Regions from separate parts of the Pantoea sp. B9002 genome, predicted to be linked through region 3. Evidence: predicted binding sites of a transcription regulator. Region 3 holds the regulator's gene; each other region holds the start of a gene.

Region 1 (8,042 bases), on a different contig from region 3:
CAGGTGAGCCAGGCGCTGGAAGTGATGGTGGTGCTGGTAACGGTGTGCGGCGTGCTGCTGCTGCTGGCGCAGATCCAGGTTGGCATGCGTCAGCGTCGGCAGGAGCTGGTGGTCTATCGTACGCTCGGTGCCAGCAAGCGCCTGTTGCGCGGCACCTTATGGTGTGAGTTTGCGCTGCTTGGCGTGGTGTCGGGGATTGCGGCGGCGCTGGGCGCGGAAGCGGCGCTGTGGGGCTTGCAGCGCAAGATCTTCGATTTCCCGTGGCAGCCAGACTGGACGTTGTGGATCGCCTTGCCGATCGGCGGCGCGCTGCTGTTATCGCTGTGCGGTGCCTGGCTGGGGATTCGGTTGTTAAAACAGAAGGCACTGTTCAGAAGCTTTAGCGCCGGATAAGCAAAACGGTTTTGTCTTAAATTTAAGTTCTGGTCTGTGTGAGTCGACTCATGAAAGCAGACCAGACTTATTTAAGGCTCAACATGTCATCTCCACTTATCGTCAAATCCGTTGTTGAAATCGGCTGCTGTAAAGTCTGCCAGGGCGAAGCCACGCTGTATGGCGTGACCGATTTCAATACTGCCTGCTATGCGCAAAATGCCAGTCGCTACGTGTTTCCGCTAACCGGCGTGCCGATTTATTACCATCAGTGCCAAAGCTGCGGTTTGGTGTATACCCATGCGTTTGATGACTGGACGCCAGCGGATTATGCGCAGCATGTGTATAACGAAGGATATGCTGAGTTTGATCCCGCCTATGAGATTGATCGTCCTAGCAAAAACCGTGATTTGATATTGGCTTTATTTAAACGCTATCACGGCAAAAAGATGCTGGATTACGGCGGCGGCACCGGGACGCTGGCGCGTTTAATGCAGGAAGTGGGCATTGATATGGTGGCGTGGGATCCGTTTGTGCCGGGCGAGTATCCGGAACTGAATTCGTATGAATTTATGACCAGTTTTGAAGTGTTTGAGCACACACCCGATCCGCATAAAACGCTGGCAGAAGTGTCAGGATTTTTGAAAAAGGGCGGGGTGTTTTTCTTTAGTACCGGCACCACGGATGAAGTGAGCCATTTGGGAATGAATGATTGGTATATCGCGCCGCGTAATGGGCATATTACGATTCATTCTGAAGCGTCGCTGGATGCGCTGTTTAAGGCGCATGGTTTCCAGATTACGCATCTGAATCGCTGGAGCCATGTGGCGATGAAGATGGTGGGGTAACCCGGTGCGCATGAATGCGCACCCTACGAAAATCACACCAAACCACGTAGGGTCGCCATTTATGGCGACCTGGTTAATCAGAGCTTCTCAACCGCCCACGCAATCCCGCTTGCATACGTTTCCGGCAGCAGCGGCACCAGCGCATTCAAGGCTGATACCAGACGCGCGTGATCGCTATCGGTCAGATTAAGATGCCCAACCTTGCGGCCGGCGCGTACCTCTTTGTCGTACCAATGCAGATGTACCAGCGGCTGCTGCAGCCACGCCAGATTCACATCAGTACCAATCAGATTCACCATCACCGACGGCGCAAACACCACCGGTTGCGGCAGCGCCAGACCCAGTACCGCACGCAGATGCAGCTCGAACTGGCTGATTGACGCGCCATTCTGCGTCCAGTGGCCGCTGTTGTGCACGCGCGGTGCCAGCTCATTGATCAGCAAACCTTCTGGCGTAATGAAACACTCCATCGCCATCACACCAACATACTTCAGCTCATGCATGATGGCGCTGAGCATCGCTTCAGCCTGCTGTTGCTGTGCGGCATCGGCCTGCGGGAACGCCACGCTGGTGCGCAGAATGCCGTCCTGATGCAGATTATGCGTCAGCGGATAAAACACCGTGCTGCCATCGTGTCCGCGCGCACCGACCAGCGACACTTCGCCGCTGAAATTAATGCCTTGCTCAACGATGCATTCGCCGTAGCACTCATCGGGCAGCGCATCGGTTTCGTTGGCGCGCAAACGCCACTGACCGCGGCCGTCATAGCCGCCGGTACGACGCTTCACAATCGCCAGTTCGCCCAAGGTGCTGAACACGTTTGGCCACTCGGCTTTATCGGCCAGCAGCTGCCACGGCGCGGTAGCGAGGTTCAGCTGATCCAGCAGCTGTTTTTGCGTCAGGCGATCGGCCAGACGCGGGAAGATATCGCGATTCACAAATGCCGGATGGCTCGCCAGTTCGCGGGTTAACGCGGTTTCCGGCCAGCGCTCAATCTCAGCGGTGATCACGCTTTCGGCGATCGGCAGCGCAGAAGGTTCCGCATCCAGGCCCACCGGATACACCGCGATGCCGAGCGGTTCACCCGCCTGGCGCAGCATGCGGCCTAACTGACCATTTCCTAATACGCAAACCGGCTTCATGCGTCCTCCCGCGGATCCGGGTTGTTCAGCACTTCATCAGTTTGCGTTTGACGCCAGTTGGCGATGCGCGTTGACAGCGCGCTGTCGTGGATCGCCAGAATCTGTGCCGCCAGCAGGGCGGCGTTGGCAGCACCCGCTTTACCAATCGCCAGCGTACCCACCGGAATGCCGCGCGGCATCTGCACGATGGAGTAGAGGCTATCGACGCCGCTCAGCGCCGCGCTTTGCACTGGCACGCCCAGCACCGGCACCAGCGTTTTCGCGGCCAGCATGCCCGGCAAATGGGCAGCACCGCCTGCACCGGCGATGATCACCTGAAAACCGTTGTCGGCTGCGGTTTCCGCGAAGCTAAACAGTTTGTCGGGCGTACGGTGAGCTGAGACCACTTCAACGTGGAAGGGAACATCCAGGCTGTTAAGAATTTCCTCGGCGAACTGCATGGTAGCCCAGTCACTTTTGGAACCCATGACAATGGCGATACGGGCCGGGGCGGCGTTGGATGACATGCGGTCAACTCCTGTGAATATGCAAACGAACCTGGCCGGGCGGGCAGGCGAAGAAGGGCACAGAGAATAGCATGAGATGGCAGCAAGGAAAACGGTTGCGTAGGCGGAAAACGGGCATTGATGCCCGGATTTCAGAAGGGGAATTCGATCAGGCTTACGCCGCTGGTATCAAGCTGAATCATCGATCCGTTCTCATGCCAGGCACCCAGCACCGCGCGCTGGGCGTTTTCGCCGTGCAGCGGGAAGGCGTGAATGGCGGGACGATGCGTGTGGCCGTGAACCAGAATCGGCACCTGCTGGCGCGTCATCGCGGCTTCCACCGCGGACTGATTGACGTCCATGATGCTGACCGACTTGTGCTGATTCGCCTGCTTGCTGCCATTGCGCATGCGTGCGGCAATGCGCATGCGCAGACGCAGCGGCAACGCGAGGAACAGACGCTGCAGCCAGCGCTGATGCACTTTGGCGCGGAATCGCTGATAGCCTTCATCGTCGGTGCACAAGGTATCGCCGTGCATGATCAACACGCGATGTCCGTAGAGATCGAGCACCTTTTCTTCCGGCAGCAGCGTCATGCCTGAAGCAGCGGCAAAACGCTGGCCGAGCAGGAAGTCGCGATTACCGTGGATGAAGAATTTCGGTACCGGCAAGGCTTTGAGCGCCGCAGCGATTTGCTGATGCAGCGGATTAGGATCGTCGTCGCCGATCCAGGCTTCAAACAGATCGCCGAGGATGTAAAGCGCATCGCAGGAACGCGCTTCTCCCTGCAAAAAATGCAGAAAACCGGCAGTAATTGCCGGTTCTTCATGACACAGATGCAGATCTGCGATAAACAGCGTGCGCGACATTACTCGCTAACAGTCACTTTCTGGATGACAACATCTTCAACCGGAACGTCCTGATGCATGCCGCTGCGGCCCGTTTTCACCGCTTTGATTTTCTCAACCACGTCCAGGCCTTCAACCACTTCAGCGAACACGCAGTAACCCCAGCCTTGCAGGCTTTCATCACGGAAGTTCAGGAAGTCGTTGTCTGCCACGTTGATGAAGAACTGGGCAGTTGCAGAGTGTGGAGCCTGAGTACGCGCCATCGCCAGGGTGCCTTTGGTGTTCTTCAGGCCGTTGTTCGCTTCGTTGCGGATGTCTGCTTTGGTGTCTTTCTGCTTCATGCCAGGCTCAAAACCGCCGCCCTGAATCATGAAACCGTTGATTACGCGATGGAAGATAGTGTTATCGTAAAAACCTTCTGCGCAGTATTCCAGGAAGTTCTTCACGGTAGCCGGCGCTTTGTCATCGAAAGTTTTAATTACGATATCGCCATGGTTCGTCTGGAAAGTGACCATTATTTTCTTCCTGTCAAGGTTGTCGTCAGTATCAGTTGCCGCGCCTGCAAGGCGGCGAGGCATTTTTGTAGACGCTTCTTATATCACAATTTCCAATAACGCGTCAGTAACCGGACGGCAGTTGGCAAGCGAGCGATGCACAAGTCAGAAAAATACGGCACAATAACCGGCTTGATGTTTGTCAGTTAAGAGATGAAAACCGTTCTCACAGCGCGCGCATTCCGTAGCGGCGCAATTTATTGCGCGATAAATCGCGCCGCTACGGAATGTGCAGTCATTGAATACAGTGATAACTGGTTGGCTTGACGCAATAAACAGCAAGATTTTTGATAGTTCTATTCCCGCACACGTAAATAAACGGAACCGTTCAATGCTAAAGATTTATAACACCTTGAGTCGACAGAAAGAGGAATTCAAACCCATCCATGCCGGTCAAATCGGTATGTACGTGTGTGGTATCACGGTTTACGACCTCTGTCATATCGGCCATGGGCGTACTTTTGTGGCATTCGACGTGGTGGCGCGCTATCTGCGTTACGTGGGCTATCAGCTGAAGTATGTGCGTAACATCACTGATATCGATGACAAAATCATCAAACGTGCCAATCAAAACGGTGAAAGCATCGAAACGCTGACCAACCGCATGATCGCCGAAATGCACAACGATTTCGCTGCGCTCGGTATTCTGCCGCCGGATCTGGAACCGCGCGCGACGCGCCATATCGATGAGATCATCGAGCTGGTCGGCACGCTGATTGAACGTAAGCACGCGTACGTAGCGGACAACGGCGACGTGATGTTCGACGTGCTGAGCGACAAAGCTTACGGCGTGCTGTCGCGTCAGGATCTCGATCAGCTGCAAGCCGGGGCGCGCGTAGAAGTGGCCGATGTGAAGCGTAATCCCATGGACTTCGTGCTGTGGAAGATGTCTAAAGCGGACGAACCGGCGTGGAACTCGCCGTGGGGCAACGGCCGTCCAGGCTGGCACATCGAATGTTCGGCGATGAACTGCAAACAGCTCGGCACCCATTTCGACATTCACGGCGGCGGTTCGGATCTGATGTTCCCGCACCATGAAAATGAAGTGGCGCAATCCACCTGTGCGCACGATGGTCCGTATGTGAATTACTGGATGCACTCCGGCATGGTGATGGTTGATCGCGAGAAGATGTCGAAATCGCTGGATAACTTCTTCACCGTGCGCGATGTGTTGCAGCACTACGATGCCGAAACCGTGCGTTACTTCCTGATGTCGGGCCACTATCGCAGCCAACTCAACTACGGCGAAGATAACCTCAATCAGGCGCGTGCGGCGCTGGAGCGCTTGTACACCGCGCTGCGTCACACCGATGCCAACGCCACAGCGGCGGGTGGCGAAGAGTTTGAAGCGCGTTTCCGTACCGCGATGGATGACGACTTCAACACGCCGGAAGCCTATTCAGTGCTGTTCGACATGGCGCGTGAAGTGAATCGTCTGAAGACCGAAGACAAAGCCTCCGCTGATGCGCTGGCCGCCAAACTGCGCCAAATCGCTAACGTGCTGGGCATTTTGCAGCAGGATCCCGAGCAGTTCCTGCAAAGCGGTGCGCAGGTAAATGACGATGAAGTGGCGGAAATCGAGCATTGGGTGAAAGCCCGTTCCGATGCGCGTGCAGCCAAAGATTGGGCGCAGGCGGATGTGGCGCGCGACAAGCTCAATGAGTTGGGCGTGATCGTTGAGGATGGGCCGCAAGGTTCCAGCTGGCGACGCAAATAACCGGAGAGGGCGAGAAATCGCCCTTTTTTATTATGGCGATTGAACAGATTCATATTCACGGCTTCCGCTCGGTACGCGACCTGACGCTGCCGTTGCAGCAGCTTAACGTGGTGAGCGGCCCGAACGGCTGCGGCAAATCCAACCTGTATAAAGCGGTGCGATTGCTGCACGAAGCGGCTAGCGGACGCTTAGCGCTGGCGCTGGCGGAAGAGGGCGGCATCCAGAAAGCGATGTGGGCGGGCGGATTGCGGCGCGGCGATCGTCGGCACGATCCCAAACGTCTGGCGTTGGCGGTAGTGATGGACGATATGGATTATCAGCTCGATATCGGTTTTCCTGAGCCGCTCGTCACCAGCATGTTCAATCTCGATCCGCTGGTGAAAGAGGAGCGTTTATGGATGAGCGGCCAACGGCGGCGTCCTTCCTCCTGCATCATGCAGCGGCAAAATCAGACCGCCTTTTTGCATAACGTGCAAGGCGAGCGCGTAACCTATCCGGCGGTGCTGCATCCCGAAGAGTCGCTGTTTGGGCAACTGGGCGAACCGCATCTTTATCCTGAGCTTTCGCAGGTGCGCGAAAGGCTGCGTCAGTGGCGTTTCTATCATGAATTTGCTGTGTGGCCCGGTTCGCCGATTCGCGTGCCGCAGATTGGCGTACGCGCGCCGGTGCTGAGCCACGATGGCAGCAATCTGGCGGCGGCTTGGGCCACTATCGTTGAACGTGGTCATTCGGAATTACTGTTGGAAGTGATGGCCGAAGCCTTCCCAGACACGGAATTTCACGTGGATGTGCAGAATGGGCGTTTCCAAATGCTGATGTCACGGCGTGGAATTTTGCGTCCGCTGGAGAGCGCTGAGTTCTCTGATGGCACGCTGCGCTTTCTCTGCTTAGTGGTGGCGCTGCTCAGCCCGCGTCCGCCGGCGTTTATGGCGCTAAATGAACCGGAGAACAGTTTGCATGAAGATCTGCTGCCGGCACTGGCGCGCCTGATTGCCGAAGCCAGCCAGTTCAGCCAACTGTGGATCACCAGCCATTCACCGAAACTGGCGACGCTGATTGCGCAGCATACGGCGGTGAATCACATTGAGCTGGAGCAAATTGAAGGGGAAACTCGCGTCTTGTAGGGTCGCCATTTATGGCGACCTTCCGGATGACTACGCTACAACCGTAATCTTAAAACCTGCAAACTCAACCTTCTGGCCTTCAACAATCTTGCAGCGCTTACGCGTTTCAACTGTGCCATCGACGCGCACTTCGCCTTCCGCGATCACGGCTTTCGCCTGCGCACCGCTTTGCACCCAACCTTCGAGTTTCAGCAGGTCGCACAAATCTACGTGGGCATGTTTACCGAGAGAAAAACTGGCCATTATGCCTCCTCAATGTCGTGAAATTCTTCACACGCCGTCAGCGTGTTTTGGATCAGTGTAGCAACCGTCATTGGACCGACGCCGCCTGGAACGGGCGTGATGTACGAGGCGCGCTCAGCAGCCGCTTCGAACTCCACATCACCCACCACTTTGCCGCTGTCGAGACGGTTGATACCCACATCAATCACCACCGCGCCCGGCTTGATCCAGTCGCCCGGAATAAAGCCCGGCTTGCCGACCGCCACCACCAGCAGATCGGCGTGCTCAACGTGATGACGAAGATCTTTGGTGAAACGGTGCGTCACGGTGGTGGTGCAACCGGCGAGCAGCAGCTCCATGCTCATTGGACGGCCAACGATATTCGATGCGCCAACCACCACGGCGTTCAGGCCGTAAGTATCGATATTGTAGCGCTCCAGCAAGGTGACGATGCCGCGCGGCGTACACGGACGCAGCTTCGGTGCGCGCTGGCACAGACGACCGACGTTGTACGGATGGAAACCATCCACATCTTTGTCCGGCACGATGCGCTCCAGCACTTTGACGTTATCGATGCCGGCTGGCAGCGGCAGTTGCACCAAAATGCCATCGATCTCGTTGTCGTTATTCAGCTTATCAATCAGCTCCAGCAGCTCGGCTTCGCTGGTGGTAGCGGGCAGATCGTATGAGCGGGAGATGAAGCCCACTTCATCACAAGCACGACGTTTGC
Region 2 (8,042 bases), on a different contig from region 3:
AGCTCGGCAAATTCCGGCCAGGTGATCGGAATCATTTCCGCCGCGGCGTTGAGTTTCATGGTGCACGAACCGAGTGGGATCATCGCCTGGTTCAGCGCCAGATCCTTTTTCTCCAGGCTGTGCATGTAGCGCATCATCTCAGTTTCGCTGTGATGACGGTTGAACACCGGATGCGTCAGGAAAGCGCTTTCACGCACCTGACCAGCCGGAATCGCACTGTTTTCCGCTGCAACGGCGGCATCCAGCGCATCAATGTCCTGGTCGTGCGCATCGCCTAGCAGAATGGCGAACAGCGCCAGCACATCTTCACGTGCGGTGGTTTCATCCAGCGTAATGCCGACAGCATTGTGGATATCGCTGCGCAGGTTGACGCCGAAGCTCTGCGCGCGGTTCAGCACCGCCGCTTTATCGGCCACTTCAACCGTCAGCGTATCGAACCAGCTGTTATGGCGCAGCTTCAGGCCACCGTTTTGCAGGCCCGCGGCCAGAATGCTGGTCAGACGGTGAATACGTGAGGCAATGCGCTTCAGGCCAACCGGACCGTGATACACCGCGTAGAGACCGGCGATATTCGCCAGCAGCACCTGCGATGTACAGATGTTGGAGTTGGCTTTCTCACGACGAATATGTTGCTCACGGGTTTGCATCGCCATGCGCAGCGCGGTGTTACCGGCGGCATCGCGCGATACACCAATGATGCGGCCTGGCATCGAGCGTTTATGCTCGTCGCGGCTGGCGAAGAACGCGGCGTGTGGTCCGCCGTAACCCATCGGCACGCCGAAACGCTGGGCAGAACCAAAGACGATATCTGCACCCTGCTTGCCTGGCGCTTCTAACTGCACCAGCGCCATGAAATCTGCGGCTACGCTCACCACCACTTTGCGGCTTTTCAGCTCGGCAATCAGTGAGCGGTAATCGTGCACTTCACCGTGCGTACCCACCTGTTGCAGCAACACGCCGAACAGATCGTCGTGATCCAGCGCCTTGTCAGCACTATCAATAATCAGTTCAAAACCAAAGGTTTCTGCGCGGGTGCGTACCACATCCAGCGTCTGTGGATGGATGTCGTTGGCGATGAAGAATTTGGTGGCGGTTTTCAGTTTGCTGACGCGCTTGGCCATCGCCATCGCTTCGGCAGCGGCGGTCGCTTCGTCCAGCAGTGACGCGGAAGCGATGTCCAGCCCGGTCAGATCCAGCGTCAGGGTTTGGAAGTTGAGCAGCGCCTCAAGACGACCCTGCGACACTTCTGGCTGATACGGCGTATACGCGGTGTACCAGCCTGGATTTTCCAGCATATTGCGCAGGATGACGGGCGGCGTGATCACCGCGCTGTAGCCCATGCCGATCCAGGATTTGTAGCGTTGGTTCTGACTGGCAATGGCTTTCAGCTCTGCCAGCGCTTGCTGCTCGGTCGCGGCGTCGCCCACTGCAGGCGGGCCTGGCAGCTGGATGTCGGCAGGCACGATAGAACTGATTAATGAGGAGAGCGAACTGGCACCAATCGCTTCCAGCATTAAGGCCTGTTGTTCCGGCGTAGGACCGATGTGGCGCTCAATGAAAGCACCGTTGTGTTCAAGCTGGCTGAGAGTCTGGGTCATTTGCAGTGAATCCTGAATCGGGCTGGGTTACAAAAATGGCGTTAAATCAGGCAGATAAAAAAGAAGGTGACGCAGCGCGCCACCTTCTGCCACTACCGGTTACTCGTCGATCGCGGCTTTGTATGCATCGGCATCCAGCATCGCGTCGAGTTCTGATTCGTCGCTGGCTTTGATGCGGAACAGCCAACCATCGGCGTACGGCGCGCTGTTCACCAGCTCTGGCGAATCGCCCAGCTGGTCATTCACGGCAACAATCTCACCGCTCAGTGGCGCGTAGATGTCTGAAGCCGCTTTCACCGACTCCGCAACGGCGCAGTCATCACCGGCCGCGAAGGTGGCACCGACGTCTGGCAGATCAACAAACACCATATCGCCCAGCAGTTCCTGTGCGTGTTCGGTGATACCCACAGTGAAGGTGCCGTCGGCTTCTTTACGGACCCATTCGTGGCTATCGCGGTATTTCAATTCACTTGGCACATTGCTCATTGGCCATTTCTCCTGAAAAAAATTACTGGGCGACCGGTTTACCGGCGCGAACAAAAATCGGTTTAGTGACTTTCACTGGCATTTCACGGTTGCGGATTTCCACAATCGCCTGCTCACCAATTCCGGCTGGCACACGCGCCAGCGCGATGCTGTAACCCAGGGTTGGTGAGAAGGAACCACTGGTAATAATACCTTGCTGCGGCTGACCTTGTTGATCGGTGAAGCGCACCGTTAACCCGTTACGCAACACCCCTTTTTCGGTCATCACCAGGCCAACCAGCTTTTCGGTGCCGTGCTCGCGCTGCGCCTGCAGGGCATCACGGCCAATGAAATCACGATCGGCAGGTTCCCAGCTGATGGTCCAGCCCATATTGGCGGCGAGCGGCGAAACGCCTTCATCCATCTCCTGACCGTACAGATTCATGCCCGCTTCCAGACGCAGCGTGTCACGCGCACCGAGACCAGCCGGTTTGACGCCTGCGGCCAACAGCTGCTGCCAGAATGCGGCGGCTTCAGTCGCTGGCATGGCAATCTCATAACCCGCTTCGCCGGTGTAACCGGTGGTCGCGATAAACAGGTTTTCTGCCTGCACGCCAAAGAAGGGTTTCATGCCGGCAACGGCATCACGCTGAGCGGCGCTAAACAGCGTTTGTGCTTTCTGCTGCGCGTTTGGACCTTGCACCGCAATCAGCGCCAGATCGTCACGCTCGGTCAGCTCCACGCCAAACGGCTGCGCATGCTGTTTAATCCAGGCTAAATCTTTCTCACGCGTGGCGGAGTTCACCACCAGACGGAAGAAATCTTCGCTCATAAAGTAAACAATCAAATCATCAATGACGCCAGCGGAGGCATTCAACATGCCGGTATACAGGGCTTTGCCCGGCTGGGTCAGCTTGGCGACATCGTTCGCCAGCAGATAGCGCAGGAATTCGCGGGTACGTGCGCCGCGCAGATCGACGATGGTCATGTGGGAAACATCAAACATGCCGGCATCGTTACGCACCGCGTGATGCTCATCCATTTGCGAGCCGTAATGCAGCGGCATCATCCAACCGTGGAAGTCCACCATGCGCGCACCGCTTGCCTGATGCTGTTCGAATAGAGGCGTTTGCTGAGTCATAACCATCCTGTGAATACAAGTGAGTGTGACGCGCCTGCGTCGCCTAAAGCGGCTGACGCAAACGTTCTCTTTGTGCTGAAGTTATCACCTAATGCGGCAATTAACCATGAGGAAAACGAGGGCGAAACACTACCACCTTTCATCAAGTCATCGAACAGCGCTCAGCATAAATCACTGCATTATTGTGATTAGCCTCGCACAAAATACGACTAAATTACTTTCATGCAGCAAATTGAGGGAATACACGCCGCAGGATTAAGAAATGGTCCGGCATGCAAAGGGCTATAGCATGAATTAATCTAATGCGAATTAAGGGGTGAAATTAGAATAAATCAAACGAGGCGCGATTACGGTGCAGCGTTGCATTATTGCGGTGCAGAGAAGAAAAATAGCGCCCAGTTGGGCGTAATGGGTGTCAGTTGAACAGTCGCCATGAATGGCGACCCTACGGATGTTAAGCGTGAATCGGTCGCCATGAATGGCGACCCTACGGATTTGGCGGGAGGCGCGCATTGATGCGCACCTGGGATTTTTTGCTTAGGTGATTAGCGTATCCAGCTGGGGAGATCGTTTAGCCCCATCGCCTGTTTCAGCATCAGTGGTTTAACGCCTGGTAAGGTATCGGCGAGCTTGAGGCCGACATCACGCAGCAGCTTTTTTGCGGGATGGGTGCCGGCAAACAGCTCACGGAAACCCTGCATTCCTGCCAGCATCATCGCTGCGCTGTGCTTGCGGCTGCGCTCATAGCGACGCAGATAGAGATGCTGACCAATATCTTTGCCTTCCTGATGTAGCCGACGAATTTCACCAATTAATTCAGCTGCATCCATAAAGCCAAGATTCACGCCCTGCCCGGCCAGCGGATGGATGGTGTGGGCGGCATCGCCGACCAGCGCCAAACGGTGCGCGGCAAAGTTACGCGCATACCGCGCCGTCAGCGGGAAGGTTTTGCGTTCGCTCTCGACCTGACACAGGCCAAGACGCATATCAAACGCCACCGACAGCTGCTGATTGAACAGCGCTTCCGGCATCGATTGCACACGCGCCGCTTCCTGCGGCGAGAGCGACCAGACAATCGAGCATAAGTGCGGATCCTGCATCGGCAGGAATGCCAGAATACCGTCGCCGTGGAACACCTGACGTGCAATGGCATCATGCGGCATATCGGTGCGGATGTTCGCCACCAGCGCGTGATGCTCGTAATCCCAGAAGGTCAGCGGGATATCCGCTTTGTCGCGCAGCCACGAATTCGCGCCGTCGGCAGCCACCAGCAAACGTGCGCTCATCATGCTGCCATCTTGCAGGGTGATAAAGGCTTCGTTGTCGCCAAACGCCACTTGCTGCAGCTGCGCCGGAGCAAACAGCGTGATATCGCTGCTCTGACTGGCGCGCTGCCACAATGCGCTATGAATCACTTCGTTTTCAACAATATGGCCGAGATGCGATAAACCCTGCTGCTCGTCATCAAAGCTGATCGAGCCGAAGCTGTCCTGATCCCACACTTCCATGCCGTGATAGGCGCTGGCGCGCAGCGCCAGAATGCTCGACCAGACATCGAGCTTTTGCAGCAGACGTTCGCTGGCAGCGTTGATGGCGGAGACGCGAATCGACGCATTGGCCGCCGGATCAAACTGTGGCTCGGGTGCTTTTTCCAGCACGGCAACGCGTAAGCCGCTGCCTTGTAGTCCGCAGGCGACGGCCAAACCCACCATGCCGCCTCCGGCAATTGCCACATCAAAAGTTTGCATTGCTGCCCCTTAATTCGTGCTTAACGCTTAACCCAGCCGAGCGTGCGCGCGGCAAGTGGATTTCGTAGCCAAGGCAGATGGTCCATCGCCACCAGCCCAAGATTTCGTCCTGCTACCAACGGCGCATAGCGGTTAGCAAACAGTCGGACTAAACCGTCAGTGACGCCAACAGTGGCGGCACGATCGGGCTGACGTCGCGCGGCAAAATGCTGTAATACCGCGAAACTGCCGGGATCTTGCTGCTGACGATAAGCGCCCGCCAGCGTTTCCGCCAGCGACATCACATCGCGCAGACCCAGATTGAAGCCTTGTCCGGCAATCGGATGCAGCGTTTGTGCCGCGTTGCCCACCAGCGCCAGACGATGTGTCACCTGACGTTCGGCGGTTTGCAGCGCCAGCGGATAATGCTCGCGTTGACCGGTATGCGTGAAGCGTCCCAGACGCCAGCCAAATGCGCGCTGCAGTGCTTGCAGGAAGGTCGCATCGTCCCACTGCTTAATCGTTGCTTGCGCCTCAAGCGGGTGGCACCACACCAGCGACATGCGGTTGCCGGACATCGGCAACAGCGCCAGCGGGCCGTGTTCGGTAAAGCGCTCAAAGGCGTGGCCCTGATGCGGCAACTGCGTCGACACATTGGCGATAACCGCCAACTGCTGATAATCGTCGCGCTGCCAGGTGATGCCGCAGGACGCGCCTAAAGGTGAACGCGAACCATCGGCGGCCACCAGTAATGCGCCTTCCAACTTTTCGCCGCTGTTCAGCATGACCTGCACGTTATCTGCGGTGCGCGCTACCGAGGTAACGTGATCCGGGCAGCGCAGCGTGACGCCCGGCGCTTTCTGTAGGCGTTGAAACAGCCGCTGGCCGACATCAAAAAGTTCGACCACTTGACCGAGCGCGGGCACCTGATGATCTTGTGCTTTGAGCGAAACGAAGCCGGTATGACCGCGATCGGAAACGTGAATATCGGTGATAGGCGTGGCGCAATCGGCCAGCGAGCGCCACAGATCGATATCCGCTAACTGCTGACAGGTGCCAGCCGCCAGGGCAATCGCGCGTCCATCGAAGCCGGGATGTGCGCGGCTGTCGGGCTGGCTGCGCTCAATCAGGGTAACCGGCAGCTGGCCTTGCGTCAGATGTGAAATCGCCAGCGCCAGAGTCGCACCGGTCATGCCGCCGCCGGCAATCAAAATGCTCATGCGTGACGTGCCGCCGCCATCAAGGCTTCAATCGCGTCGGCGTCTTTCACTACGCTGTCGGTGAGATTTTCGTTGCCGTCGGCGGTGATGACGATGTCATCTTCGATGCGAATGCCAATACCGCGATATTGTGGCGGTACTTTGGCATCTGGCGCGATATACAAGCCAGGCTCAACCGTCAGCACCATGCCCGGCTCGAGCACGCGGTCGCGGCTTGGCGTGCCGTAATGGCCGACATCGTGCACATCCAGCCCCAACCAATGACTCAAACCGTGCATGAAGAACGGACGATGCGCCTGCTCTTCAAACAGCGTATCGATGTTGCCATCCAGAATGCCGAGATCGACGAGGCCGGTAATCATAATGCGCACCACTTCGTCGTTGACGTCATGGATGCTGATGCCCGGACGGAACATCGACAACGCTTTGTAGAGCGAAGCCAGCACAATATCGTAGATGGCGCGCTGCGGCTCGCTGAAGGTGCCGTTGACCGGGAAGGTGCGAGTGATATCGCCGGCGTAGCCGTGGAATTCACAGCCTGCGTCGATCAGCACTAAGTCGCCATCGCGCATTTCCGATTCGTTTTCGGTGTAATGCAAAATGCAGCCGTTTTCGCCGGAACCGACAATGGTGTTGTATGAGGGGAAACGCGCGCCGTGGCGATTGAATTCGTGATGAATTTCGCCTTCCAGCTGATATTCGAACATGCCCGGACGACAGGCTTGCATCGCTCGCGTGTGCGCCAGCGCGCTGATTTTGCCGGCGCGGCGCAGAATCTCAATCTCTTCTGCGCTTTTGAACAGGCGCATGTCGTGCACCCACGGACGCCAGTCGGTAACCGTGTCGGGCGCGCTGAGGTTTTGACGGAAGCCGCGACGCAGTTTGTCCAGCGCGCTGAACACCAGCTGATCTGCTTCTGCGTATTCGCCCTGCGCGTGGTAAACCACATCCAGGCCGTTAAGCAGTTGATGCAACTGCTCGCCGATGTCATCCCACGGCAAAGCACGATCGACACCCAGTTTCGCCGGTGCGGCATCCTGACCAAGGCGGCGACCAAACCAGATTTCGGCTGTCAGGTCACGCACGCGATTGAACAGCACACTGTGGTTGTGCTTATCATCACTTTTGATTAATACCAGCAGCGCCTGCGGTTCGTTAAAGCCGGTGAAGTACCAGAAGTCACTGTTTTGACGAAAGCTGTATTCGGTGTCGTTGCTGCGCGTCACTTCAGGTGCAGCAAAAATTAACGCCGCACTGCCTGGCGCCATGCGGGCAATCAGCGCCTGACGACGTTGTTGAAACGTATCCAAGGTAATCATGTTTGCACTCCCTGTTGAAGACGGGCCACAACGCACCCGCATTGACGCGCTTAGTGTAACGTAGGTTTTTGTACTTCTGGTGCCGTTGGCTGATGCGGACGCGTGAAGGTGTCGTGGCACAGCAGAGCGGCAACGCGCACGTACTCAATCACCTCTTCAAGTGACTGCTCCAGCTCTTCCTGATCTTCATCTTCGTCATAGCCAAGTTGTGCGATGGTGCGCAGATCGTCAATCGCTTCACCGGTTTCGCCGGTCACTTTCTCCAGTTTCGGCTGCGTGACGCCCAAACCGAGCAGGAAGTGGTTTACCCAACCGGCCAGCGCATCCGCGCGATCGAATACCGTGATGTCATCGTCCTCCGGCAACATCAGCTGGAACATAAAACCTTCGTCTTCCAGCGTGGTCGCCAGGCTTTCATGCAGTGCCTGCAACGGCTGAGACAGGCTCTGCGAAAACGCCATGCCTTCGTTGGTGAGATCGTGAACCATGGTTTTCCAGCTGGTATCCTGATTGCCGCCGCACAGAATCCCGGAAAGGAGACCGTGCATTTCGGCTGGCGTCATGCCCACGCC
Region 3 (8,042 bases):
ACACCATCGAACAGTGGCTGATAAGTCACTGATTTTTAAAAAGCGTCGTGACTAGACGACCGGTCTTCCTGGAGCAATCAATATGGCGAGTAAGCAGCTGTTCTCCCCACTCAAAGTGGGCGCGATTACCGTACCGAACCGCATTTTCATGGCCCCGTTGACGCGTCTGCGCAGCATTGAGCCGGGCGATATCCCTACGCCGCTGATGGCAGAATATTATCAACAGCGCGCCAGTGCCGGTTTGATCATCACCGAAGCCACTCAGATCTCTTTCCAGGCGAAAGGCTATGCCGGTGCGCCGGGTCTGCACACACAGCAGCAAATTGCCGCGTGGAAAGTGATTAACGAAGGCATTCATGCCGCCAACGGTCACAGCGCCGTGCAGCTGTGGCACACCGGACGCATTTCTCATCACAGCGTGCAGCCAGAAGGCAAAGCGCCGGTCGCGCCAACCGCGCTGGCGGCGGGTACGCGCACTTCGCTGCGCGCCGCGGATGGTTCTGTTTATCGTGAAGACACCTCCGTGCCGCGCGAGTTGTCAGTGGCTGAAATTCAGCAAATCGTAAAAGATTTTGGTCAGGCCGCTGCCAATGCGCGTGAAGCCGATTTCGACCTGCTGGAGCTGCACTCCGCGCACGGCTATCTGATGCACCAGTTCCTCGCGCCCGGCTCAAACCAGCGTAGCGATGAGTACGGCGGTTCGATTGAGAAGCGTGGCCGTTTCGCGCTGGAAGTGGTGGATGCGGCGATTGCCAACTGGTCTGCCGATCGCATCGGTATCCGCGTTTCGCCAATCGGTGCCTTCCAGAATCTGGAAAATGGCCCGGAAGAAGAAAAAGCGGCGCTGTGGTACATCGCCGAGTTAGGCAAACGCGGCATCGCCTATCTGCACCTTTCTGAGCCAGACTGGGCGGGCGGACAGCCTTACAGCGATGCATTCCGTGAAAAAGTGCGCGCCCTGTTCCCAGGCGTGATCATCGGTGCCGGTGCTTACACCGTTGAGAAAGCCGACGATCTGATTGCGCGCGGCCTGATTGATGCGGTGGCGTTTGGTCGCGACTTTATCGCCAACCCGGATCTGGTTGCCCGTCTGCAGCAGGATGCGCCACTCAATCCGCAGCGTCCTGAGAGCTTCTACGGCGGCGGCGCGGAAGGTTATACCGATTATCCAACCCTGTAAGAAAATAGCTGCCGCGGCGGATAGGCGGCAGCGTTGTTTCATCAGTGTGTATACTAAGTTGCTTGTCATGCACTGATGACGTTTTAAAAAAGAGGATGTTATGCGTTTACTTCACACCATGTTACGCGTTGGCGATTTGCAACGTTCTATCGATTTCTACACCCGCGTGCTCGGCATGCGCGTGCTGCGTCAAAGCGAAAACACCGAGTATAAATACACTCTGGCATTCGTTGGCTACACCGAAGAGAGCGAAGGCGCGGTGATTGAGCTGACTTACAACTGGGGCGTGGATAAATACGATCTCGGCAACGCTTACGGCCATATCGCGCTGGGCGTGGACAATGTGGCTGACACCTGCGAACGCATTCGCAGCGCGGGCGGCAACGTGACGCGTGAAGCGGGCCCGGTTAAAGGCGGTTCAACTATTATTGCGTTTGTTGAAGATCCAGACGGCTACAAAATCGAGCTGATTGAAAACAAACATGCCGGTCACGGCTTAGGCAACTAAGGTTGCTCGTCAGCCTGCTATTTGCAGGCTGACTTCCCTCTCCTGCTGCACCCTCCTGCGATTTTTGCCATAATGCGCGCTGCCCTATTTATTGCCATGAGATCCTGATGTCTGAATCGAACGCTTTAAACGCTCTCCACCAACGCTTCCGCGGTTTTTATCCTGTTGTGATCGACGTTGAAACCGCGGGTTTCAATGCACAAACCGATGCACTGCTGGAAATTGCAGCCACCACGCTGAAAATGGATGAAGACGGCTGGTTGCACCGCGATGAAACGCTGCACTTTCATGTGGAACCGTTTGAAGGCGCCATTCTGAATCCTGCGGCGCTGGCGTTTACCGGCATCGATCCCACCAATCCGCTGCGCGGTGCGGTAAGTGAATATGAAGCCCTGCATGCGATTTTTAAAATGGTGCGCAAAGGCACCAAAGATAGCGGCTGCAATCGCGCCATTATCGTGGCGCACAATGCCACTTTCGATCTCAACTTCGTGATGGCGGCCGCAGAGCGCGCCAGCCTGAAGCGCAATCCGTTCCACCCGTTTGCCACTTTTGATACCGCGGCATTGAGCGGTTTAGTGCTCGGGCAAACCGTGTTGGCGAAAGCCTGTAAAGCGGCGGGAATGGAGTTTGATAGCACGCAAGCGCATTCGGCGCTGTATGACACTGAGCAAACCGCGACGCTGTTCTGTGAGTTGGTGAACCGCTGGAAACGCCTGGGCGGCTGGCCGCTGGCTTTCAGTGAAGAATCCGCAGACGACGCGTCTGCCGAGTAACCAAAGAAAAGGCCGACATTTGTCGGCCTTCTGCATTATTCCGCTTCTTTATACTTCTCAGCGGTCTCTTTCAGCAGTGGCTGAAGTTCACCGCGCTGGAACATCTCAACGATGATGTCGCAGCCGCCGACCAGTTCACCATCGACCCACAGCTGCGGGAAGGTTGGCCAGTTAGCGTATTTTGGCATTTCAGCGCGAATGTCCGGGTTCTGCAGAATGTCCACATAAGCGAAACGCTCGCCACACGCAGAAAGCGCCTGCACGGCTTGCGCCGAGAAACCGCAGCTTGGCAGCTTCGGCGAACCTTTCATGTACAGCAGAATCGGGTTTTCTGCGATCTGACGCTGAATTTTTTCAACAGTACTCATTATTGCCTTCCTTAATCTTCTACTTCGTGTTTGTTTATTGTAGCGATTTCGCTCCCGTACTGAAAACGGGATTTTGCGTTTGCACTGGCTAATCGCCATGTTTGTTAAGTTAACGCATGACAAATAACATTTTCATATCATTAATTGGCATTAATAAATTAATAATTAGCAATAGTTTCGCTGTGTTAACCAGCTGAAATCGCTCATTTTTGCTACAGAATCAATCTGGTAACATATTAATGGAAAAAGGCCTTACCTTTTGCAAAAAAAGTGGATTAGAATTGCCTCGGCGCTGGTCACTTGATCAGATTTCTCTCACTTTTCCGCAGTCTGCTTTGATTCAGCCTGCTTAACCTGTAACCGGATTATGCGTCTACTAATTACGCTTTTCATACTGGCTTTAGCCCAACTGTTCTTTAATGTGGCCGCTGCATCTCCGCATGCGCCCGTTAACGCCAGTTCGCTTAAAGCAGAGAAAAAGAGCGCACGTGAAGACGAGCGCCGCAAACGACGTCCGGTGAAAACCACCACCAAAAAATCGCGCCTGACTGCTGTTCAAAAATTCAAACTCAAAAAACAGACCAAAACAGAAACCGCGCTGCACAAAACCACCAGCAAAAAATCCCCGCTGAAACTCTCTGCTAAGAAATACGGTCATCAACGGTTAGCGAAGAAAACGCCAGAGATCGCCGTCAATGATGAAGCGTTAGCACTGACCGGCATCAAAATGAGTAAAGCGCACCGCCAGCGTTACCAAAAAGCGCGTGAAACGGCGATGACCAAATTAATGGGTCAGCTCGGTAAACCTTATCAGTGGGGCGGCGCTTCGCCACACACCGGTTTCGACTGCAGCGGCTTAGTGTGGTACGCCTATAAAGATCTGGTTAAATTCAAACTCCCACGCACCGCTAATGAGATGTACCACCTGCGCGATGCGGCACCGATCAAGCGTGAAATGCTGGAGAAAGGCGATCTGGTGTTCTTCCGCATCAATAATCGCGGCACCGCCGACCATGTGGGCGTGTATCTCGGCGATGGTAAATTCATTCAGTCGCCGCGTACCGGCAAAGATATTCAGATTAGCGCATTGGGTGAGGATTACTGGCAGAAACACTATGTGGGCGCGCGTCGTATGATGACGCCAAAAACCATTCGCTAGTTGTTGCGCAACAAAGATAAAAAAGCCGGATGCTGTTCTCAGCTCCGGCTTTTTTGTTAATGCATGATCGCGGTAAAGCTAAAGGCGATAATCATCAACAGTGCGCCAACAGTGGTCATTAGCGCCAGCTTCAGGTCGGTATTCATCACAACTCCTTAGTCACACAATCATCAGGGTTAAGGCGATTTTCGCACAGCAATGGGCAAAAATCTCGTGTTATCCGCGCCAGCTTGCTAGAATCGCCGCCTTTCGTTGCGCAACAGATTTTGCGCATGCTGTATTTACAGCGTGATGAAGTGATTTCGCCTGCTAGAACCTACCGTTTTGCCCGCTTTTTTGGGCTGTAAAAGCATTAGCAGACGCAAACGTTTAACAATATACTTATCAGTAAGTTGCGATAAGCCCAGGAGTACCATTTTCATGGCAACAATTAAAGATGTCGCAAAACGCGCGGGTGTCTCAACCACCACGGTTTCGCATGTCATCAACAAAACGCGTTTCGTTGCGGAAGAGACGCGTAACGCCGTATGGGAAGCGATCAAAGAATTACACTACTCGCCGAGTGCCGTGGCGCGTAGTCTCAAAGTCAATCACACCAAAACCTTGGGTCTGCTGGCGACCTCTAGCGAAGCGCCCTACTTTGCTGAAATTATCGAAGCGGTGGAGAACCGGTGTTTCGAACGCGGCTATACGCTGATTCTCGGCAATGCGCACAACGATCTGCAAAAGCAGCGCGCTTACCTGTCGATGATGGCGCAAAAGCGCGTCGATGGATTGCTGGTGATGTGTTCGGAATATCCAGACGATTTGCTGCAGATGCTGGAAGAGAACCGCAATATCCCCATGGTGGTGATGGATTGGGGCGCGTCACGCGGTGATTTCACCGATACCGTGCAGGACAATGCGTTTCAGGGCGGTTATCTCGCCGGGCGTTATCTGATCGAACGCGGCCATCGCGATATCGGTGCCATTCCAGGCCAGATGGAGCGCAACACCGGCGGCGGACGTCATGCTGGCTTCCTGCAGGCAATGAACGAAGCGGGCATTACGGTGCGTCCGGAATGGGTGGTTCAGGGCGACTTTGAACCTGAATCGGGCTATCAGGCGATGCAGCAGATTTTAAATCAGAAACAGCGTCCAACCGCGGTGTTCTGCGGTGGCGATATCATGGCGATGGGCGCGATTTGCGCCGCTGATGAGATGGGTTTGCGCGTACCGCAGGATATCTCGGTGATTGGCTATGATAACGTGCGCAACGCGCGCTATTTCACCCCAGCGCTGACCACCGTGCACCAGCCGAAAGCCGAACTGGGTGAAAAAGCGCTGGAAATGCTGCTGGATCGCATTACCAGCAAGCGCGAAGATCCGCAAACAATCGAAGTCCAGCCAACGCTGATTGAACGCCGTTCGGTGGCGTACGGTCCGTTCCGCGACTATCGCCGCTAAGCCGACACTTCGCTGAGCCATTCGTGGTTCAGCGTTTCGGCATCCCCGAGATAAGCCAGTAACCACGCCAGCGCCGGTGACGCGCGCTGTTCGGACCAGCTTACGCAGCACGGACTGTCGGGAAACGCCTGCGGCAGCGCCAGTTCAACCAGTTTGTGGCTGTCCAGCAGCGGACGCGCCAAATGGCCCGGTACCATTCCGACGCACAATCCTGCCAGCAAACAATCCATCCCGGTTTCCCACTCTGGCACCACCAACCGCCGCTGATTATCCAGCGTCCATGTCATACGGCGCGGCAACGCACGCGAGGTATCTTCCAGCACCAGCGATGGCCACGCCCGCAAGGTTTCATCATCCAGCTCCTTGCTGTTTACCAGCGGATGATCGGGACTTACGACACAGCGCCAGTTCAGCGCGCCCATGTCCTGAAAGGCAAAACGTCCGCCCACCGGAATTGCCTGGGTTGCACCAATCGCCACATCCACCCGACCATCAGCCAACGCATCCCACACGCCGTTGAACACTTCGTAGCTGATAATCAGCTCCATATCGGGAAAATGGCGATAGAAGTCCTTCACTAACTGCCGCGTGCGCTGCGGTTTTACAATGCAGTCAACCGCGATGCTCAACTCGCCGCGCCAGCCATTTGCCAGTTGCTGACACTGTCGGCGAGTTGCCAGCATTTTTTTGATAACAGATCGGCCTTCACGCACAAAATGCTCGCCCGCCGGTGTCATCACCACTTCCCGATGCTGGCGCTCAAACAGCGGCACCGCCAGCCAGGTTTCCAGCTGACGCACGGTATAGCTGACGGCAGAAGGCACGCGATGCAGCTCCTGCGCTGCCGCGCTAAAACTACCGGTGCGCGCCACCGCATCCACTACTTCAAGCGCATATTCTGACCACATAATTTTGCCTTCAAAAAATTTAACAGCACTATGCAAATATTAGCGTTTCACAAAGCGCGCTGCATCCTTTTACACTCCCCGGCGTTCAACCTGCCCAAAAGAGAATCAACATGTTGTCGTCTAAAGCATTTATGCCTTATCTCGCCGTGCTCAGCATGCTCGGCTTTCTTGCCACGGATATGTATTTACCCGCCTTTGGCGATATGCAGCGTGATTTTGCTACCGCACCCGGCACCATCAGCGCCAGCCTGAGTCTGTTTCTCGGCGGTTTTGCCTGCGCCCAGGTTTTTTGGGGACCGTTGTCGGATCGTTACGGACGTAAGCCGATTTTGCTGGCGGGCTTAGCCATCTTCGCCCTCGGTTGTCTGGGGATGCTGTGGGTGACCGATGTCCGCCTGATGCTGGCGCTGCGTTTTGTGCAGGCGATTGGCGTTTGTGCCGCTGCCGTGAGCTGGCAGGCGCTGGTGGTGGATCACTATCCAAAAGCCAAAGCCAATAAAGTGTTTGCGACGATTATGCCGCTGGTTGCGCTGTCGCCGGCGCTGGCACCGCTGCTCGGTGCCTGGCTGATCGGCCACTTCCACTGGCGCAGCATCTTCATCACGCTGACGCTGGTTGCCGTGGTGTTGCTGATCGGTACGCTGCAGTTAACCTCGCCTAAGCGCGAGAAAGTTGCCACAGGCAAACAGCCCGGCTGGTTCACCTTGCTAGGCACCCGCGTTTACAGCGGTAACGTCTTGATCTATTCGGCATGTTCGGCGAGCTTTTTCGCCTGGCTGACGGGCTCACCTTTCATTCTCTCCGCTGCTGGCCTGACGCCGGGCGACATTGGCCTGAGTTATATTCCGCAGACCATTGCGTTTCTGATTGGCGGTTTTGGCTGTCGCACGTTGTTAAATCGTTATCAGGGCGCGCAACTGCTGCCGTGGTTGCTGGTGCTGTATAGCCTGAGTATTTTGAGTCTGTTTGTCATCGCTCTGATGCCTTCAGCGCCGCTGTTTGTGCTGCTGATGCCCTTTTGCGGCATGGCGCTGGCCAATGGCGCGATCTATCCGATTGTGGTTGCCAGCGCATTAGCGCCCTTCCCGCACGCCACCGGTAAAGCGGCAGGATTACAGAACTTATTCCAGTTGGGATTGTGCTTTGTCGCCAGCCTGCTGGTCTCCGCCGGCCTTGAGCAGGCGCTGTTCAACACCACGTTAGTGATGGTAGCCACCGTGGTACTGGCGTGGGCGGGCTTTGTCTGCCAGCGATCGGCAAACGCACAAAGTGATATTGCCCACACTTCCCGTCCCTGCGAAGATAATCTATAACTCAACGCTTTTCGTTAGCAAACTAACGATAACCCGTTGAATATTGACCCACGTGAGCATATACTCTGTGGGTCAGTAATTCTGTATTAAATCAATAATATAAATGTAATACCTTTGGCGACTCTGTCGCGGGATGGCGTCTGCACGATACTCCAGTGTTGCGTCCAACTTTTCTATTCAAATTCATGCCTCTGTAAAACGTCGGATTTCTGGCGCACGGATTTTCCGTGAGTTCTCTCACAGGTCTTGGGAAATTGGCTATTCTTTTTCTCAGGTTCAGATCGGAAGGTGATGGAGAAGCTATGAGTTCATCTGTTATAGAAGAAGTGAGCCTTGAAGAAAACCACTGGTTTCGGATCGTCAATGAACTGCTAGAGCGTGCTG
Region 4 (8,042 bases), on a different contig from region 3:
GGTACCGTAGAAGATACCGGTCCGTTTGGTATCAAAATGCGCGCGAAAATGCCAATTGGTATGCCGACCTTAGGCGGCACGCTGGCAACGCAGGGCGGCCTGGTGTTCATCGCGGGTACGCAGGATTACTATCTGCGCGCTTTCGATAGCTCAACCGGTAAAGAAGTATGGAAAGCACGTCTGCCAGTCGGCAGCCAGGGCGGTCCAATTAGCTACGTTTCGCCGAAAACCGGCAAACAGTACATCCTGATCTCCGCAGGCGGCGCACGTCAGTCGCCAGACCGTGGTGATTACGTGATTGCTTACGCGCTGCCAGACAGCAAGTAAGTTAAAAAATGAGAAAGGCCGACATCATGATGTCGGCCTTTTTTTTATAACCTTCCGTGGCACATCTCTTCCTTTAAGGCACCTTAATTACTGCTGCTTGGAAGGGCGACGGCTTTTTTGACCTCCTTTTCTTCCAGCTTCCCTGGCTCTTTCAGGATCGTTTCTGAAATTACCCCCACTGACTTTGCCGCCAACGCTACCGGCTTCCCTGGCGCGCTCCGGATCCTCTGCAAAGTTCCCGGCACCACCTCGTTGCTTTTTTTGTGTCATAGCAGAGACCTCATCTAAGGGTGTTTTCTTCGACATGGACTAGCTAGCCACATAATGAGTATAGTCAGTCAGTTACGGTCTGCCTTGAGAGATCTCTGATAACCTATTCGCCGTCTCGCCACAGCGATTGCAGCTCGGGTGGCGCCAGTTGTTCGGGAATTAAAATCACTAAACTTCCCGCCTCGCGGTGGGTGGCGTAGGAGATTTGAATGCGGTAGTAGCGCTGATCGCCACGACCGACATTCGCCGCCTGATCTTCCGTTTCCCCCAGCGGCATTGCCTGTTCAAGCACTTCGCAGACGCGCTGCTTTTGCGGTTCCGGCAGTTCCGCCAGCGCAAAACGCCGCTCGCCGCGCAGTTTGGGGATAAAAGCGATTCCGCCTTCACGCGCCAGCTCGATTATTGCGTCATCGGTCAGTTGGATGTCCACGTTACGCCCACCTGCTGCCAGGCGGATTGGATCTTCTCCGCCACTGAGTTGTTGAACCGTTGATTGGCGTGCTGCACGGTAAAGCGCGCAAAGGTGCTGAAATCGGCATCCTGCGGCAGCGTTTTGTCGCACAGCGTGTCGTACCAGGCTTGGCCAGCCTGTTCCCACGCGAAGCCGCCCAGCGCTTTGGCGGCGAGATAGAAGGCGCGATTGGGAATACCAGAATTGAGGTGCACGCCGCCGTTGTCGTCACGCGTTTCGATGTAATGCGCCATATCGGCCGGTTGCGGATCTTTGCCCAGCACCGGATCGTCGTAGGCCGTTCCCGGTGACGACATCGATCGCAATCCGCGCCCGTTGATGCCCTGCGCCAGTAAACCTTCGCCGATGATCCAGTCGGCTTGATCGGCGCGCTGCTTGAGGTGGAATTGTTTCACCAGCGAGCCAAACACGTCAGACATCGATTCGTTCAGCGCACCTGCCTGCTGGAAGTAGATCAATCCCGCTTCGGTTTCCGTCACGCCGTGCGTCAGCTCGTGCGCCACTACATCCAGCGCGATGGTGAAGCGATTGAAAATCTCGCCGTCGCCGTCACCAAACACCATCTGCTGACCGTTCCAGAAGGCGTTTTGATACTCCTTGCCGTAATGCACGGTGCCATCGAGCTTGAGGCCTTTGTTGTCCAGCGAGTTGCGTTGGTAGGTTTGCCAAAAGAAAGCGTAGGTAATGCCGAGATATTTCCAGGCCTCTTCGGCTGCAACATCGCCATTTCCCGCCTGGCCTTCTTCGCGCACCAAAGTGCCGGGCAGATTTTGCGTCCCTTCGGCGTCGTAGATAGCACGCAGCACCGTGCCTGGCTGCGCTGTGGCGGTACCTGCCGGTTTAGCGTTATGTTCGCCCATCAAGTGTTGGACGTGGGTGAGGGTGCGGCGCGCGTAGTCTTGCTGCGCGCCGGAGCAGTTGGCAATGATATTGCGCAGAATGTATGGAGGAATCACGCTGTAAGACATACCAATCTCCCTGGCTACATGATGAATGTGCCAGAAAGTATAGTTTTCATACTATGAACGTGCTTTGCGGCTCCGGGATTTCTGCGGTTCGAGTGCGGTAACCTGGCTTTCCACCCAGCCATCGTCCAGCCGGGTGCGTAGCAAGTCGCCTTTGCTCAGCTGCTGAGTTTTCTTCACCACCTGACCTTGGGTGTCGGTGGTTACGCTAAAGCCACGCGCCAGCGTCGCCAGCGGGCTCACGCCTTCCAGCTGCGCCGCCAGCGTGCCAAAGCGCTGACGATTGTGATTGAGCTGCTTTTCCATGCCCTGCTGTAAGCGATAGTGCCATTGCTGGAGCTGCTGCTGAGCGCGCAGAATACGTCCCTGCGGCTGCTGGGCGTTAAGGCGTTGCAGCAGGCGATCCTGCTGACGATTGGCCACACGCATGCGCTGGTCCATCGCTTCACCGAGACGGCGCTGCAGCTGGAAGAGCGCCGTTTGCTGGCGTGCCAGACGCAGCTGCGGATGCTGCTGCTGTAAACGGTGCTGAAGACGCGTGAAGCGACGCTGCTGCTGTGCCAGATAGAAATCCATCGCCATCTCCATGCGCTGCTGCTGCGACTGCAAACGGCGCAACAGCTCCAACTGATTACGGCTCACCAGTTCAGCCGCAGCAGACGGCGTTGGCGCGCGTAAATCCGCTACGAAGTCAGCGATGGTGACATCGGTTTCATGCCCAACGGCGCTGACAATCGGCAGGCGGCTGGCAAAAATCGCCCGCGCCACGCGTTCGTCATTGAAACTCCACAAATCTTCCAGCGAACCGCCACCACGACCGACAATCAGCACGTCACACTCATCACGCTGGTTAGCCAGTTCAATGGCACGCACAATGCCAGCCGGCGCATCCACGCCTTGCACCGCGGTGGGATAGATAATCACCGGCAGTGAAGGATCGCGTCGATGCAGCACGCGCAGCACGTCGTGCAGCGCCGCGCCTGTGGCGGAGGTAATCACGCCCACCTGACGCGCCGGATCCGGCAGCGGCTGTTTGAACTGTTGATCGAATAAGCCTTCCGCGGCTAAACGCGCTTTCAGCTGCTCGAATTGCTGCTGCAGCAAACCTTCACCGGCCGGATGCATGCTTTCGATAATCAGCTGATAATCGCCGCGCGGCTCATACAGCGTGATGCTGGCCCGCACTAACACTTGCTGGCCATGTTGCGGACGGAAGGTGACGCGACGATTGCTGTTGCGGAACATTGCGCAGCGCACTTGTGCGCCATCATCCTTCAACGTGAAGTACCAATGACCGGAAGAGGGCTGAGTGAAATTTGATATTTCAGCGCTGAGCCACACCAGGCCCATCTCATTTTCCAGCAGTTGGCGCACCGTGGTGTTCAGGCGGCTGACAGTAAAAATATTGGCGGTTGGCGGTAGCGACATGTGATGTAGATCAAATTTTAAATCAGAGGGTTAATCAACTGATACTACATTGCTTGCCCTGAGGATCAAGACATTTTCTGAAAAAACACTGGAGGCAATCGGTTTCGGCCTGTATAATGCCGCGGCAATATTTTATCTGTTTTAATCGCCCCCAGGTGGAGATATTGCAATGTTAAGAATCGCTAAAGAAGCCCTCACATTTGACGACGTTCTGCTCGTTCCCGCTCACTCCACTGTCTTACCGAACACCGCTGATCTCAGCACTCAACTGACGAAAAACATCCGTCTGAACATCCCAATGCTCTCCGCTGCAATGGACACCGTGACCGAAGCCGGTCTGGCCATTGCGCTGGCGCAGGAAGGTGGTTTGGGCTTTATTCACAAAAACATGTCAATTGAGCGCCAGGCGGATGAAGTTCGTAAGGTGAAAAAACACGAAAGTGGCGTAGTTACCGATCCGCAAACCGTGCTGCCAACCACCGCGCTGGCGGCGGTGAAAGAGCTGACCGAACGTAACGGCTTCGCCGGTTACCCGGTCGTGAACACCGAGAACGAGCTGGTGGGCATCATCACTGGTCGTGACGTGCGTTTTGTAACCGATCTGACCTTGCCGGTTTCTGCGGTGATGACCCCGAAAGAGCGCCTGGTAACGGTGAAAGAGGGTGAAGCACGTGAAGTTGTGCTGCACAAAATGCATGAAAAACGTGTTGAGAAAGCGCTGGTTGTTGATGACAGCTTCCACCTGCTGGGCATGATCACCGTTAAAGACTTCCAGAAAGCCGAACGTAAACCTAACGCGTGTAAAGATGCGGAAGGCCGTCTGCGCGTAGGCGCGGCGGTAGGCGCCGGTGCGGGCAACGAAGAGCGCGTAGATGCGCTGGTTGCTGCCGGGGTTGACGTGCTGCTGATTGACTCATCACACGGTCACTCTGAAGGCGTGCTGCAGCGTATTCGTGAAACCCGTGCTAAATATCCGAACCTGGAAATCATCGGCGGCAACGTTGCCACCGGCGCAGGCGCATTGGCGCTGGCGCAGGCCGGCGTGAGCGCGGTGAAAGTGGGGATCGGTCCTGGCTCAATCTGTACCACGCGTATCGTGACCGGCGTTGGTGTTCCACAAATCACCGCGGTTTCAGATGCGGTTGCCGCGCTGGAAGGCACCGGCATTCCGGTTATCGCGGATGGCGGTATCCGCTTCTCTGGCGACATCGCTAAAGCGATTGCAGCAGGCGCAGCGGCCGTCATGGTCGGTTCTATGCTGGCTGGTACCGAAGAGTCTCCGGGCGAAATCGAGCTGTATCAAGGCCGTTCGTTCAAGTCTTATCGCGGTATGGGTTCACTGGGCGCGATGTCTAAAGGCTCTTCAGATCGTTACTTCCAGAGCGATAACGCCGCTGACAAACTGGTACCGGAAGGTATCGAAGGCCGCGTTGCCTACAAAGGCCGCCTGAAAGAGATCGTGCACCAGCAGATGGGCGGCTTGCGCTCTTGCATGGGCCTGACCGGTTGCCCGACCATCGACGATCTGCGTACTAAAGCAGAGTTCGTGCGTATCAGCGGCGCGGGTATTAACGAGAGCCACGTGCATGATGTGACCATCACAAAAGAGTCACCAAACTACCGCATGGGTTCATAATCCCGTAAAATTAAGCGCCCGGCACCCGCCGGGCGCTTTTATTATTAAGTCCATCCCAATGGAAACGCCTCAATGACGACTGAAAATATTCATAAACATCGTATTTTGATCCTCGATTTTGGTTCTCAGTATACGCAGCTGGTGGCGCGCCGCGTGCGCGAGCTGGGTGTCTACTGCGAACTCTGGGCGTGGGATGTCACCGAAGAGCAAATTCGCCAGTTCAACCCGAACGGCATCATTCTCTCTGGCGGTCCGGAAAGTACCACCGAGCTGAACAGCCCGCGTGCGCCGGAATACGTGTTTAACGCCGGTGTGCCAGTGCTGGGTGTCTGCTACGGCATGCAGACCATGGCGATGCAGCTGGGCGGTAAGGTTGAAGGCTCGAACGAGCGTGAATTTGGTTATGCACAGGTTGAAGTGCTGACCCAGAGCGCGCTGGTGCGTGACATCGAAGATGCGATTAGTGCAGCAGGTAAACCGCTGCTGGACGTTTGGATGAGCCACGGCGACAAAGTCACCGCCATCCCAGCCGGTTTCGAAACCGTTGCCAGCACCGAAACCTGTCCGTTCGCCATCATGGCTAACGAAGAGAAGAAATTCTACGGCGTGCAGTTCCACCCGGAAGTGACGCACACGCGTCAGGGCCTGCGCATGCTCGAGCGTTTCATTCGTGACATCTGTGGCTGTGAAGCGCTGTGGACGCCAGCCAAAATCATCGAAGATGCGGTTGAGCGTATTCGTCAGCAGGTTGGCGATGACAAAGTGATCCTCGGCCTGTCTGGCGGCGTGGACTCTTCTGTGACCGCGATGCTGCTGCACCGCGCCATCGGCGAGCGTTTGACCTGCGTGTTCGTCGACAACGGTTTGCTGCGTCTGAATGAAGCTGAGCAGGTGCTCGACATGTTCGGCGACCACTTCGGTCTGAACATCGTGCACGTTGCGGCTGAAGCGCGTTTCCTTGATGCGCTGGCGGGCGAAAACGATCCTGAAGCTAAGCGTAAAATCATTGGCCGCGTATTCGTTGAAGTGTTCGACGAGCAGGCGCTGCGTCTGGAAGACGTGAAGTGGCTGGCACAGGGCACCATCTATCCTGACGTGATCGAATCAGCTGCTTCTGCCACCGGTAAAGCGCACGTGATCAAATCGCACCACAACGTGGGCGGTTTGCCAAAAGAGATGAAGATGGGCTTGGTTGAGCCGCTGAAAGAGCTGTTCAAAGACGAAGTGCGTAAAATCGGTCTGGAACTCGGCTTGCCATACGACATGCTGTATCGTCACCCGTTCCCAGGTCCAGGTCTGGGCGTGCGCGTGCTGGGCGAAGTGAAGAAAGAGTACTGCGACCTGCTGCGCCGCGCAGACGCTATCTTCATTGAAGAGCTGCATAAAGCTGACCTGTACAACAAAGTCAGCCAGGCGTTCACCGTGTTCTTGCCAGTACGTTCTGTTGGCGTGATGGGCGACGGTCGTAAATATGATTGGGTGGTTTCACTGCGTGCAGTTGAAACTATCGACTTCATGACCGCGCACTGGGCGCACCTGCCGTACGATTTCCTCGGCCGCGTCTCTAACCGCATCATCAACGAAGTCAACGGCATTTCCCGCGTGGTTTATGATATTTCAGGTAAACCACCTGCGACGATCGAGTGGGAATAAATCCTGCTTTGATTACTGCGTGAAAACGAAGCCCGCTTAACTGCGGGCTTTTTCTTTCAAACGTTCTGATGGCAGATTAAGCGGCTAAATGAATCGCATAGTTCGTGAATACAAGCCCCCCATTTCGATGCAAGATAGCGAGTGATTTTTTACTCATCAGGATGCCGTCGATGTTGCCTTTCAAAGCCGTACTGATCTCATTTCTTTGCATCATCTTGCTTTCATTAGGCGCGAGTCTGGCGCAGGCAACGCGTGGCGGTGAGCTCACCTCTGAACGCGGTGGATGGGCATCCGCAAGGCGCGATTCGGCCGGTATCGCACCGGATCCACAGCGTTATGCGGCAGAAGCTATCGTGCAGATTTATGCTGCCCCAACCTATGGCTGGAAGGGCGCAGTGGCGGTGCATCCGTGGATTATCTTCAAACGCGCCGGTGAAACCCGCTATAACCGTTACGAAGTGATTAGCTGGGGCAGCGGCGATAAAGTGCGTCGTAACAGCAATCTTCCGGATGGTTACTGGTACGGCGCGAAGCCACGTCTGCTGGTTGATCATCGCGGCACTAGCGCAGAAGCGATGATTCCGCAGATCGAAGCGGCAATTAAATCCTATCCGTGGCCGACCACGTATCACGCCTGGCCGGGACCCAACAGCAATACTTTCATGGCGCATATCGGCCGCGAGGTTCCGGCATTGAAGCTGGACCTGCCGGCTAACGCGCTTGGCAAAGATTATCGCTCGCTACTTAATCCGGTGGGTTTACCGCCGTCAGGTCGCGGCGTGCAGCTTTCCCTGCTGGGTGTGTTGGGCGTGACGGTTGGAGCGGAAGAGGGGCTGGAAGTGAATCTGCTGGGTTTAAACATGGGGCTGGATTTCACACCTTTCCGGCTGCGTCTGCCGTTTATTGGCGGCATCGGGCAGAATAATGTGCAGCGAGACAATCCATAAAAAATGTCTATATATGCAGGTGCGCATAAATGCGCACCCTACAAAATCCTGCCAATTAAACGTAGGGTCGCCATTCATGGCGACCAATTCACGCTTAACTAACCAGCATTACGTTTTTTAACAGACGCCGAAATCGCCGTCTTCGTGATACAGATTCACGGTATCGGCTCTGACCTCAATTTCTCGCTTGATGTGATCGTCAACACGAGCGCACCACAGCATATCGCCTTCCACGCGCAGCACCTGCATCTTTGGGCCACCGGTTTTAGACTGCACAAAATCATCCACGTTAAACATGCTTCTTCTCCGTCAGGTCAGTGATAACAACAGAGTCTATATGCACT

The links. The regulator PurR, encoded in region 3, represses purine synthesis genes. The targets are predictions, from matches to a motif close to CANGCAAACGTTTGCNTG.
Region 1: a site for PurR is predicted at 2,953-2,970, ahead of purE (5-(carboxyamino)imidazole ribonucleotide mutase). Genes of this name have one in related genera too.
Region 2: a site for PurR is predicted at 3,259-3,276, ahead of gcvT (glycine cleavage system aminomethyltransferase GcvT). Genes of this name have one in related genera too.
Region 4: a site for PurR is predicted at 3,554-3,571, ahead of guaB (IMP dehydrogenase). Genes of this name have one in related genera too.

Annotation. Positions count from the first base shown of each region.
Region 1 covers NZ_JACAPA010000011.1:173,345-181,386, forward strand. The annotation lists gene ybbP (putative ABC transporter permease subunit YbbP) at 1-393, shown strand, start outside; gene HX773_RS09445 (class I SAM-dependent methyltransferase) at 477-1,220, shown strand; gene purK (5-(carboxyamino)imidazole ribonucleotide synthase) at 1,298-2,362, opposite strand; gene purE (5-(carboxyamino)imidazole ribonucleotide mutase) at 2,359-2,868, opposite strand; gene HX773_RS09460 (UDP-2,3-diacylglucosamine diphosphatase) at 3,000-3,716, opposite strand; gene ppiB (peptidylprolyl isomerase B) at 3,716-4,210, opposite strand; gene cysS (cysteine--tRNA ligase) at 4,581-5,966, shown strand; gene HX773_RS09475 (AAA family ATPase) at 5,999-7,090, shown strand; gene ybcJ (ribosome-associated protein YbcJ) at 7,121-7,333, opposite strand; gene folD (bifunctional methylenetetrahydrofolate dehydrogenase/methenyltetrahydrofolate cyclohydrolase FolD) at 7,333-8,042, opposite strand, start outside.
Region 2 covers NZ_JACAPA010000059.1:161,791-169,832, forward strand. The annotation lists gene gcvP (aminomethyl-transferring glycine dehydrogenase) at 1-1,598, opposite strand, end outside; gene gcvH (glycine cleavage system protein GcvH) at 1,698-2,084, opposite strand; gene gcvT (glycine cleavage system aminomethyltransferase GcvT) at 2,107-3,204, opposite strand; gene ubiI (FAD-dependent 2-octaprenylphenol hydroxylase) at 3,750-4,952, opposite strand; gene ubiH (2-octaprenyl-6-methoxyphenyl hydroxylase) at 4,973-6,151, opposite strand; gene pepP (Xaa-Pro aminopeptidase) at 6,148-7,470, opposite strand; gene HX773_RS24010 (YecA family protein) at 7,521-8,042, opposite strand, start outside.
Region 3 covers NZ_JACAPA010000017.1:13,885-21,926, forward strand. The annotation lists gene HX773_RS11060 (TetR/AcrR family transcriptional regulator) at 1-32, shown strand, start outside; gene HX773_RS11065 (alkene reductase) at 83-1,180, shown strand; gene gloA (lactoylglutathione lyase) at 1,281-1,688, shown strand; gene rnt (ribonuclease T) at 1,796-2,464, shown strand; gene HX773_RS11080 (Grx4 family monothiol glutaredoxin) at 2,500-2,835, opposite strand; gene HX773_RS11085 (C40 family peptidase) at 3,200-3,991, shown strand; gene HX773_RS11090 (YnhF family membrane protein) at 4,048-4,137, opposite strand; gene purR (HTH-type transcriptional repressor PurR) at 4,412-5,437, shown strand; gene punR (DNA-binding transcriptional activator PunR) at 5,434-6,345, opposite strand; gene punC (purine nucleoside transporter PunC) at 6,456-7,658, shown strand; gene cfa (cyclopropane fatty acyl phospholipid synthase) at 7,961-8,042, shown strand, end outside.
Region 4 covers NZ_JACAPA010000010.1:92,698-100,739, forward strand. The annotation lists gene HX773_RS07565 (glucose/quinate/shikimate family membrane-bound PQQ-dependent dehydrogenase) at 1-327, shown strand, start outside; gene HX773_RS07570 (general stress protein) at 415-597, opposite strand; gene HX773_RS07575 (protealysin inhibitor emfourin) at 701-1,027, opposite strand; gene HX773_RS07580 (M4 family metallopeptidase) at 1,012-2,037, opposite strand; gene xseA (exodeoxyribonuclease VII large subunit) at 2,089-3,462, opposite strand; gene guaB (IMP dehydrogenase) at 3,632-5,098, shown strand; gene guaA (glutamine-hydrolyzing GMP synthase) at 5,171-6,751, shown strand; gene HX773_RS07600 (DUF3750 domain-containing protein) at 6,922-7,698, shown strand; gene HX773_RS07605 (hypothetical protein) at 7,816-7,995, opposite strand.